DNA from 3 places in the Arthrobacter sp. TMP15 genome. Region 3 is predicted to be linked to each of the others. Evidence: riboswitches for the same ligand, from Rfam matches in the RefSeq annotation. Region 3 holds a riboswitch; each other region holds the start of a gene.
What was found. A riboswitch is a leader RNA that binds a small molecule or an ion and turns the genes downstream of it on or off. The one in region 3 is predicted to bind S-adenosylmethionine.
Positions count from the first base shown of each region.

Region 1: it holds a riboswitch for S-adenosylmethionine, as region 3 does, so the genes downstream of both, AAFM46_RS00770 (DUF1737 domain-containing protein) here and AAFM46_RS03320 (hypothetical protein) in region 3, are expected to answer to the same signal.
Region 2: it holds a riboswitch for S-adenosylmethionine, as region 3 does, so the genes downstream of both, AAFM46_RS11785 (aminotransferase class V-fold PLP-dependent enzyme) here and AAFM46_RS03320 (hypothetical protein) in region 3, are expected to answer to the same signal.

Region 1 is NZ_CP154262.1:174,343-177,545, reverse strand. Features, by position in the region: gene AAFM46_RS00780 (aminodeoxychorismate lyase) at 10-900, shown strand; gene AAFM46_RS00775 (Pr6Pr family membrane protein) at 897-1,532, opposite strand; SAM riboswitch class IV at 1,645-1,765, shown strand; gene AAFM46_RS00770 (DUF1737 domain-containing protein) at 1,857-2,117, shown strand; gene AAFM46_RS00765 (rhodanese-like domain-containing protein) at 2,114-2,506, shown strand; gene AAFM46_RS00760 (O-succinylhomoserine sulfhydrylase) at 2,569-3,203, shown strand, end outside.
Region 2 is NZ_CP154262.1:2,634,468-2,637,670, reverse strand. Features, by position in the region: gene AAFM46_RS11785 (aminotransferase class V-fold PLP-dependent enzyme) at 1-1,377, opposite strand, end outside; SAM riboswitch class IV at 1,422-1,535, opposite strand; gene hisN (histidinol-phosphatase) at 1,623-2,438, opposite strand; gene rsgA (ribosome small subunit-dependent GTPase A) at 2,522-3,203, opposite strand, start outside.
Region 3 is NZ_CP154262.1:746,733-749,935, reverse strand. Features, by position in the region: gene AAFM46_RS03325 (sodium:solute symporter) at 12-1,535, shown strand; SAM riboswitch class IV at 1,628-1,739, shown strand; gene AAFM46_RS03320 (hypothetical protein) at 1,753-2,037, shown strand; gene AAFM46_RS03315 (lipoyl domain-containing protein) at 2,058-2,300, opposite strand; gene AAFM46_RS03310 (hypothetical protein) at 2,402-2,545, opposite strand; gene AAFM46_RS03305 (VIT1/CCC1 transporter family protein) at 2,698-3,203, shown strand, end outside.

The sequences.
Region 1 (3,203 bases), 570 kb from region 3:
ACTCCGAACATGACAGTTTTGGTATTTTTGGACCCCGCCCATCCGGCAGGACGGTTGGCGGACGCCGCCTCGCCCACCATTTTGGCCACGGATCAGGGCGTCACCAGGGGAGATGGAATCTTCGAATCCCTCCTAGCCATTGACGGTGTCCCGCGCAAAATTCAGGCGCACCTTGACCGTTTTGCCGTATCCGCGAACACCATGAGCTTAGAGATACCCGCGGCAAAGGTATGGCAGGCGGCAATTACGACGGCGTTGCAGGCCTATGCTGGCGCCACCGACCAAGCCGTTGTGAAACTGGTAGCCACGCGTGGCCCCGAGGGAGCCAACACCGCCTCCGCTTGGGTGCAAGTCTCGGAAATTTCGCCAAAGCTGGCGCAACAAAGGGCCCAAGGTTTGGACGTTATTTTCTTGGAGCGTGGCTACGACAGCCAGATTGCCGCCCGCGCACCGTGGCTGCTGATGGGCGCTAAAACACTCTCCTACGCGCTCAACATGGCAGCCCTGCGGTATGCGCACCAGCAAGGTGCTGATGACGTGATCTTCACCAGCTCAGACGGATTGGTGTTGGAAGGCCCAACATCGTCGGTGCTTTTGGCCCACATTACAGATGAATTCGGTGCGCCCATCAAACGACTCATCACACCCCACTTAGACACGGGTATTTTGCCCGGCACCACCCAAGGGGCACTTTTTGCTGCTGCAAAGTCCGCCGGATGGGAGTTGGGATACGGCCCCGTTGCCCCAGCGGATTTGCTCGATGCAGACGCGGTGTGGCTCATCTCCAGCCTGCGCTTGTTGGCGCCGGTGAATACGATCGATGGCACGGAAATTGGTACCCCCAAGATCCGGGCAGAACTGAGCACCGAACTTGGGGAGCTATTGGCAAAAACCCTTTAGGTGGCACTAGCGACGGGCGCAATAGCGGGACGCAGCTTGTTTCCCAGCGCAATCATCAACACACTCATGATCACAAAAGTAACCGCGATGATCAGGCAGGTCAACAAAACTGCACCGTAGCCGCCGTCGTCCGGGTTCAGGAACGGGTAGGCATACCAGTTGGTAGCCGCCCCACGAATCAGCGAATACGCCAGGTACACGAGCGGGAACACCATGGCGATCCCAACTCTTTTCAAGGGAATCCGCTGGCGAGGCGGTTGGATCAGCCAGTCTGCCACCACAACCACGGGCATCACATAGTGCAGCCATGTGTTGATCCATGGAAGTAACGCACCCAAATCCACATCGCGCAGCAGCGCCTGAAAAACGATACCAACCAACGCCATGCACACCACCGAAATACAGCGCAACAGCTGCCACACCGGGCCTAATTCTTTCCCGCGCCACGTCAGCACGGACTCTACAACGAGGACGACGGCGGCGAAGATGTTTGAGAGGTTGGTGAAGTAGCTGAAGAAGTTCAGCACACTGAAGCCGTGGCCGGCATGGATGCCCAGTTGGATTCCTACGGCGGTGAGGGCCACCGCTCCAAACAGGAAGCGGATAGCAGCAAATGTGCGGTGCGAAGTCATGGTTTCATAGTGCCAGTACAGTGGGCCGCGTGTCTGTAGCGCAGCCGTCATGTTCCGCCACACTTCCCAGTTTTTAGTATTGGCAAGGGATCGGTGTGTTAGCTTCAAAGTGAGTAATGAGTGCCAGTGTCAAGCCCTGACTTGCTGGCCGGCAACCCTCTTTCCGGCGGGGTGCCTCAGGTGAATACTCGGCAAATCAAGCTATCAACGGCTTAAGTTTGCAAGCGTGGACGTAACTTGCAGCGTGTATTTAGGAGCTCAGTTTCTAACTACCTGCACAGCTCCCCCTTGCAGCCCTCCGGCCATTTGCAATGAGGAGAAATCATGTCCACTGACCCATCCAGCTTGGCCTACAGGCTCATTACAGGTCCCGATGACCGTTCCTTTTGTGAGCGCATCTCAACGGCCCTGGATGAGGGCTATGTTTTGCACGGGGGTCCTGCGCTCACCTTCGATGGCAGCTCCGTGATCTGCGCCCAAGCGCTCATCCTCCCGCAGGCCGTTGCCACCAGTGACGCCGCAGTGGCCACGGCAATAGACGAGCTGGATACAGAGTTGGCACTTCATGGAGAGGTCATCAAATGAGCTACGCAGGGGATTTGCCGCCGGTAACAGCATGGGAGCATGTGGCGGCCGGCGCTGTTCTGTTGGATGTGCGCACCCGCAGTGAATGGGAGCATATTGGTGTTCCCGATACTTCCGCCCTTAATACCGAGCCGCTTTTTATCCAATGGAACCTTGCCGACGGCAGCCACAACCCCGAATTTTTGGCGCAGCTACAGGCCGCGGTACCCCGTCAGGCACCCCTTGTGGTGCTGTGCCGTTCGGGCGCCCGCTCCATTGCCGCTGCCGAGGCTGCTACGGCCGTCGGCTACACGGCGTACAACGTCTTGGAAGGCTTCGAAGGCGTCCCCGACCCCTACGGCGACAGGGTGATCAACGGCTGGAAGAACCAACAACTACCCTGGCGCTGAACCGCCGTCGCACTTTATGACACGCCACTGAGAGACCACCAGCGAAAGCCAAGGATACATAATTGAGCAACTTTAACCAGCACGCAGCCACCTGGGCAGAGGACACCCAAGCCGTACGGGGCGGCCTTGACCGCAGCAATTTTCAAGAAACCTCCGAAGCCCTCTTTTTAAACTCCGGCTTTGTGTATGAATCGGCGGAAGCCGCAGAAGCCGCTTTCACCGGCGAAACGGAGAGGTTTGTGTACTCCCGGTATGGGAACCCCTCAGTGGCCACCTTTCAGGAACGGCTGCGACTGTTGGAAGGTAAAGAAGCTTGCTTTGCGACGGCGTCGGGAATGTCTGCTGTATTCACCGCCTTGGGTGCATTACTGGCGGCCGGGGACCGCGTGGTTGCCTCACGCTCGCTCTTTGGCTCCTGCTTTGTCATCCTTAACGAACTGCTGCCGCGTTGGGGAGTGGAGACCGTGTTTGTTGACGGACCCGATTTGGATCAGTGGCGAACCGCCCTCTCGGTTCCCACAACAGCTGTGTTCTTTGAATCCCCCTCAAACCCCATGCAAGAAATCATCGATGTAGCGGCTGTGTGCGATCTTGCCCATGCAGCCGGTGCGCAGGTGGTGGCCGATAACGTTTTCGCCACTCCTCTCCTACAACGCTGCGGGGACTTTGGTGCTGACATTATTGTGTACTCGGGCAC
Region 2 (3,203 bases), 1.7 Mb from region 3:
GGGGGTGTTGGGCGCCCAGTCAGGATAGCTACGGTTATCGTTTGCCGGGACCCACCGGCCGGAATCGATCACGTAGTCCCAGGACATGCCATCACGCAGGAGGGTCGTGATGCCGTCAAGGAGTCGCTGAGAGTCCTCCACACGTGAGCCCACCCCAAAACTGGCCCGGAGCGAGCCTGATGGAAGTCCCAGCCTGTTGAGCAGCGGATGTGCACAGAATTTACCGTCACGGACACCCACACCGTGTTCTGCCGATAAGTACGCGGCGACCAATCCGGCGTCGTACCCGGTAATGGAGAAGTTGACGACGCCGATGCTGCCGCAGTCTGGGTGCGAGTGCGCATCACTGAACAGGGAGTGAACATTAACACCCGCTATGTTGTTCAGGCCAGTGACAAGGTGCTTGCGCAGGAGTTGTTCGTGGTTGTGCCAGTCCAAGGGGTCAAGGGAGCCCAAAATAGCCGCGGCTTTGGCCAGTGTGGCGGCGCCCAAAACATTGGGGGAGCCGGCCTCATGCCGGGCAGGGCCATCGGTCCAGGTGACGGATTCAAGCCGAACCTCTTTCACGGCACCCCCGCCGGCCAGGTGGGGCGTGCCGGCATCGAGCCAGTCGCGGCGTCCTACCAGCACTCCAGCCCCAAAAGGTGCGTAGAGTTTATGCCCGGAGAAAGCCAAGTAATCGATTCCGCTAGCGGACAGATCAATGCGGCGGTGCGGTGCCAGCTGAGCGGCGTCCACAACAATGCGCGCCCCGTACCGGTGTGCCAAGGCGGCCAGCTCGTTCACGGGAAGGACTTCCCCGGTGACGTTGGAGGCGCCAGCAACCGCCAGCAGAAGCACATTACCTGCACGCAATTGTGTTTCTACCCGGGCCAAGGTCGAGGCGATGCTGTCGGCCGCCACAACGGAACGGTGTGGCAGGCCCTGCCATGGCAGCAGGTTGGCATGGTGTTCGATGTCCAGGTAAAGCACCTCACCGTGAAGGTTGGAGCGGCCATCGGCATACCCGAGGCGCTTCAAGACGCTTTCCACACACGTTGCCAAAAGGTTTAACGAATCTGTGGTGTTTCGGGTGAAAATAACCAAATCATCAGAGCGTGCACCCACAAAATCCGCCACAATCCTCCGCGCGTTCTCATAAGCTGAGGTGCTGACCTGGGAGGCGAAGCCGGCTCCTCGGTGCACGCTGGCGTAATAGGGCAGCACCTCGTTCAAGTGGGCCGCTACCTCGTTGATGGCCGGTGCGGAGGCTGCGTAGTCAAGGTTGGCGTAGCGCACATGCCCGCCGTGGATCAGGGGAGCCTGCAATTCATCACCCACAACGGGCAACAACGGCGATTCTATGAGGGAGTTTTTTTCCAACAGGGCGTTGCTCATCAAGGATTCCTTCGACGGAAGGACGCCTGGGGGGGGTGCCAAGCAGTCCGCGCTTGCCAAAACCGTTCCGGTCTGGCCAGGTCGTCACCCGGGGCACCCCGCCGCGAAAGGAGGGTTGCCGGCCAGCAAACCGGGGTTTAGCGCTGGCACTCGTGACCTATGCACAAGAGATTAGCCCAAGAAATCAGATAGTGCATTTGTTACGTTACATAAAGCGCCGCACTCACCTGCGCAACCTCGAAAAGTTAACCCAGCAAGTCATCCCAATTGGGATTCAAGCGTCGCAGCACCTCGGTGTGCAAAATGGAGTTGGTCGCCAGGGCATTGCCGCCAAAGGGGCCGTCTGCGCCCTCTAAAGAGGTGAAGCGGCCACCGGCCTCTGTGACGATAGGAACCAGTGCGGCCATATCGTATAGGTTCAGTTCGGGCTCACAGGCAATGTCCACACTGCCTTCGGCCACCATGCAGTAAGACCAAAAATCGCCGTAGGCCCGGGTACGCCAGACGTCGTCGGTAAGTGAGATGAACTCGTCGCGGTTGCCGCGCTCCGCCCAGCCTGTCAGAGACGAGTAGGACAAGGAGGCGTCCTTGAGCTCCGCGACGTTGGAGACCCGGATGCGTGTTGCAGCGGCAAGGGATTTGCCCATGTAAGCTCCTGTGCCCTGAGCCGCCCACCAACGTTTACCCAGTGCCGGGGCGCTGACAAGGCCCACAACCGGGACGCCTTCCTCAACCAGGGCAATCAGTGTGGCCCAGACCGGGACGCCGCGCATAAAGTTCTTGGTGCCGTCGATGGGGTCAATAATCCAGCGTCGTGACCCATGCCCGCTGCTGCCAAATTCCTCGCCCAACACGGCATCGCGTGGGCGCACTCTGGAGAGCTGGCTCCGGATGGACTCCTCGGCAGCCTTGTCCGCATCGGTCACAGGTGTCAGGTCAGGCTTGGTTTCAACTCTCAGATCGAGGGCCTTGAAACGGGACATGGTCAGCGAATCCACGCTGTCTGCAAGAACATGCGCCAGGCGAAGGTCATCGTTATACGTTTGGGGTGCGATCGTCATACGCTTCACGCTATCTGTAGTGAGAGAAAAATCCGGGATGACGCGTAGTGGCAGCGACCCCAAAAGCAGAGGCAGCCAAAGAGTTACTCTATGCTGCCCAGTTCTTTCGCCTCGGCACGGCCTTCAGTTCTATCGCTTGTCCCTAGCAGGCGGCGCAAGGAAGCAAGGCGGGCGCCTCCGGCGTCACCGGCAAACCCTGCAGCCACATAGGGGTCCAAGCCGCAATTGACGGCTACGCTGTTGTGCTTGCAGCCCCGTTCGCAGTTGTCGGTGCCGGGTTGTAAGTCAGGGAAGGCGGCCAAAATTCTGTCCGGATTCACATGGGCTAAACCAAAGGACCGGATGCCTGGGGTATCAATGATCCATGACCCTGGTACGCCGCCTTGGAGCTGCAGTGCCAAGGCTGAGGAGGATGTGTGCCGTCCACGGCCCGTGACGGCATTCACGCCACCGGTGGCTCGTTGTGAACCGGTCAGTGCATTGACCATGGTCGATTTTCCGACGCCTGAGTGACCCACCATCACGCTGACCTTGCCGTCAAGGTAGCCATGCAGCTGGGCAACAGCACCGCCGGCAAGCAGAGCGGAGTCGCCGTCGTCGCTGCGGGCGTCAATACCCGAGGCGCCATCGGCAGCTGTTCGGCTGATAATGACAGTCATTTCCAAGTGCTCGTAGTTGGCCAGCAGCTCGGCTGGATCCTTGATGTCGGTTTTGGTGATCAGGAGCAGGGGAGAGATGCCTGAGTCATAGGCGGCAACCAGCGCC
Region 3 (3,203 bases):
TGGAGCATCACATGGACTTAAACATTGCCATAGTCGTCTTATATTTGGTGGCCATGCTGGCCTTTGGTTGGTGGGGAAAGTCGCGGACCAAAAATAATAGCGACTTCCTGGTGGCCGGCCGTCGATTAGGACCATTCCTCTACACAGGAACCATGGCCGCCGTGGTGCTCGGTGGCGCCTCCACAGTAGGAGGCGTGGGCCTCGGTTACAAGTTCGGCATCTCCGGTATGTGGCTGGTCATTGCCATCGGTGTTGGCGTGTTACTGCTCAGCCTGCTATTTGCCCCCACCCTGCAAAAGTTGAAGATCTACACAGTCTCACAGATGCTCAGCCTGCGTTACGGTCAAGAGAGCACCAAGTTCTCAGGCATAGTCATGCTCGCCTACACCATCATGATCTCGGCAACCTCTACAGGAGCCTATGCCACCATCTTTGTGGTCCTCTTCGGCTGGGACCGCTGGCTGGCTATCGCTGTAGGTGGAGCGATTGTGTTGCTGTACTCCACGATTGGCGGCATGTGGTCAATCACCCTCGCTGACCAGGTTCAGTTCATCATCAAGACCGTGGGTATCTTCTTGCTCATGCTGCCCTTCGCTTGGAACGCGGCAGGCGGCCTTGACGGCATCCGTGACCGCGTTGATGCGAGCTTCTTCCAGTGGGATGGAATCGGCGTCCAAACAATCATCACCTACTTTGTGGTCTACACCCTGGGGATGCTCATCGGTCAGGACATTTGGCAGCGCGTCTTCACCGCCCGCACCCCCGAAGTTGCCCGCTGGGGCGGTGCCACCGCCGGTATCTACTGCATCCTTTACGGTATTGCTGGCGCATTGATCGGAATGGCAGCATTTGTTGCGCTGCCCACCATTGACATTGCCAACCTGGGCAAGGATGTTGTTTACGCAGAAGTCGCCACCCAGTTACTGCCCCTGGGCATTGGTGGCATCGTCATGGCCGCGGCTGTGGCCGCCATGATGTCCACAGCATCCGGCTCACTCATTGCCGCAGCGACAGTTGCCCGCAAAGACGTTGTCCCCTACGTTGCCAGCTGGTTCGGCAAGAAAATTGACACCTCAGATTCGGCCAACCCGGAGCACGATGTTAACGCCAACCGTGCCTACGTCCTGGGCTTGGGTGTCCTCGTGGTTTTGATTTCCATTGTGGTCAACGACGTGGTCTTCGCGTTGACAATCGCCTACGACATTCTGGTTGGCGGTCTGCTCGTTGCCATCATCGGCGGCCTTGTTTGGAAGCGCGGTACCGGTCTTGGAGCTGCCTGGTCAATGGCAGTTGGCAGCGTAGTCACCATTGCCATGCTGGTGCTGTTCGCCACCGGAGTCATCTTCAGCGAAGACGGAATCTACGCCAACGAGCCCATCTACATTGGCTTGGCATCATCATTGCTTGTTTATGTTGTGGTCTCCCTGCTGACCCCGCGCACACCCGATCACATTCGCAAGGCTTGGGATGACCGACTCGCCGCAGCCGTCACAGACACCAACTCGGATGAAGTAGGCGCCCAGCTACAGAAGTAACAGCTCTTCTCCAGAGTACGACGGCGGTTGGTGACTAACATTTATTACCTCACCTGCCGCCGTCGTACTTTAAAGCGGTAGTCTGGAGCCAGCTTCATGAGATGCGATGCCAAGCTCCGACTTATCGCGCACCTTCCCCATGCTTCAAGGGTGGTTCGGATGAGGAAGTGACCGGCGGAAAATCTTCGCGGGTAAGAGCAAGCCAAAGGCATCCACCATGATTGCTACCTCCGTAGTCCCCGCATCACGTCAGCCGCCCACACGCCCTTCCGGCATCTCGGTTCTGCCCGCCGTGGACGTTATTCTGGGTTCTGTCACCTTCGCCACGCCCGGCGGCTACCACCGCTATCAGTGTCCGGCCCCAGAAGAGTTGGCCAATGCGCTGGCCCACGCAGTCCGCCCGGCTCAGTGGATTCCGGAAATAGGCACCCTGGTGATCACAGTTGCACAGACTCGGGTCAAAGCCGGGCGCCGGATAGGCTTTGGGCTCACAGCACACTAAGCCGCCAGTGACCCATAACGCTAGGGGTTTGGCCATTCAATGCTGACGATGACTGATCCCTGCTGTACTTCATCGCCTTCTGCTACCCGCAGCCTCACCGTGCCAGCGGCGGGCGCGTAAATCTCGGCGTCGATCTTATTGATGGCGATTTCGGCGAGTAATTGTTTTTCAGCAACCATCTCACCATCTGCAACGTGCCAGGTTGCCAGCACACCAGGCTCAGTTGCATCTCCTGTCATCATGGGAAAGAGGACTTCATTCACTTCGCTACCGCCTTTTCGAACCGTGGTCCCGATGCGCGGGGCCCATTGGCATCACAGCCTATGCGAGTTCACAGCCGAAAGTAATGGCGGGGCGTGCGGAGCTATTTCTTGTTCTTCGCTGCGGTTACTGCTGCTGCCCAGCTCGCGCCCAAGCCGGCACTAATGGTTGATGCCATGACCATCATGCCGGCGTTGGACTTGACCAGCCCGGCGATGAAGAGGGCCACCCTGCAAGCCAGTCCCATGGCGTTGCATCAACTGCACGAAAATACTTTCTATAATTTGTTTCTTGTGGGGGTAACTTCCGGGATCCCGAAACTTTTTCGCTAGGACTACCGGCCGGAAATCAGCCCGGATCCGGGCTACAGTAAGGGCTGACTTTAAGGAGTACGCCCACGTGTCTGAACCTATCCCCACACCAGCGCAGATCAAGCGGTGGCGCCAGTATTTGGCCGATGAGCGCGCCGAGGCTGCCGTCTACCGCGACCTGGCCAAGCGCCGTGACGGTGAAGAAAAGCTGATCCTGCTGGCGCTGGCCACAGCGGAAGGCCGCCACGAGAAACACTGGCTGGACTTACTCGGCGAGCATGTTGGCCCCCCTAGGCGTTCCTCAAATCGCAACCAAGTATTGGGTTTTCTGGCCCGCCGTTTCGGCTCTGTATTTGTGCTTGCCCTAGCGCAGCGTTCGGAATCAAGATCACCCTACGCAAGCGATGCTGACGCCACTGATGCCATGGCAGCCGATGAGTCAATCCATGAAGAAGTAATTCGTGGGCTCTCCGCCAGGGGCCGCACCAGGCTCTCCGGTTCTTTTCGGGCTGCCGTTTTTGGCGCCAATGACGGGCTCGTTAGCAACCTGTCGCTGGTGGTGGGCATGGCGGCCACCGGAGTTGGCAGCCAAGT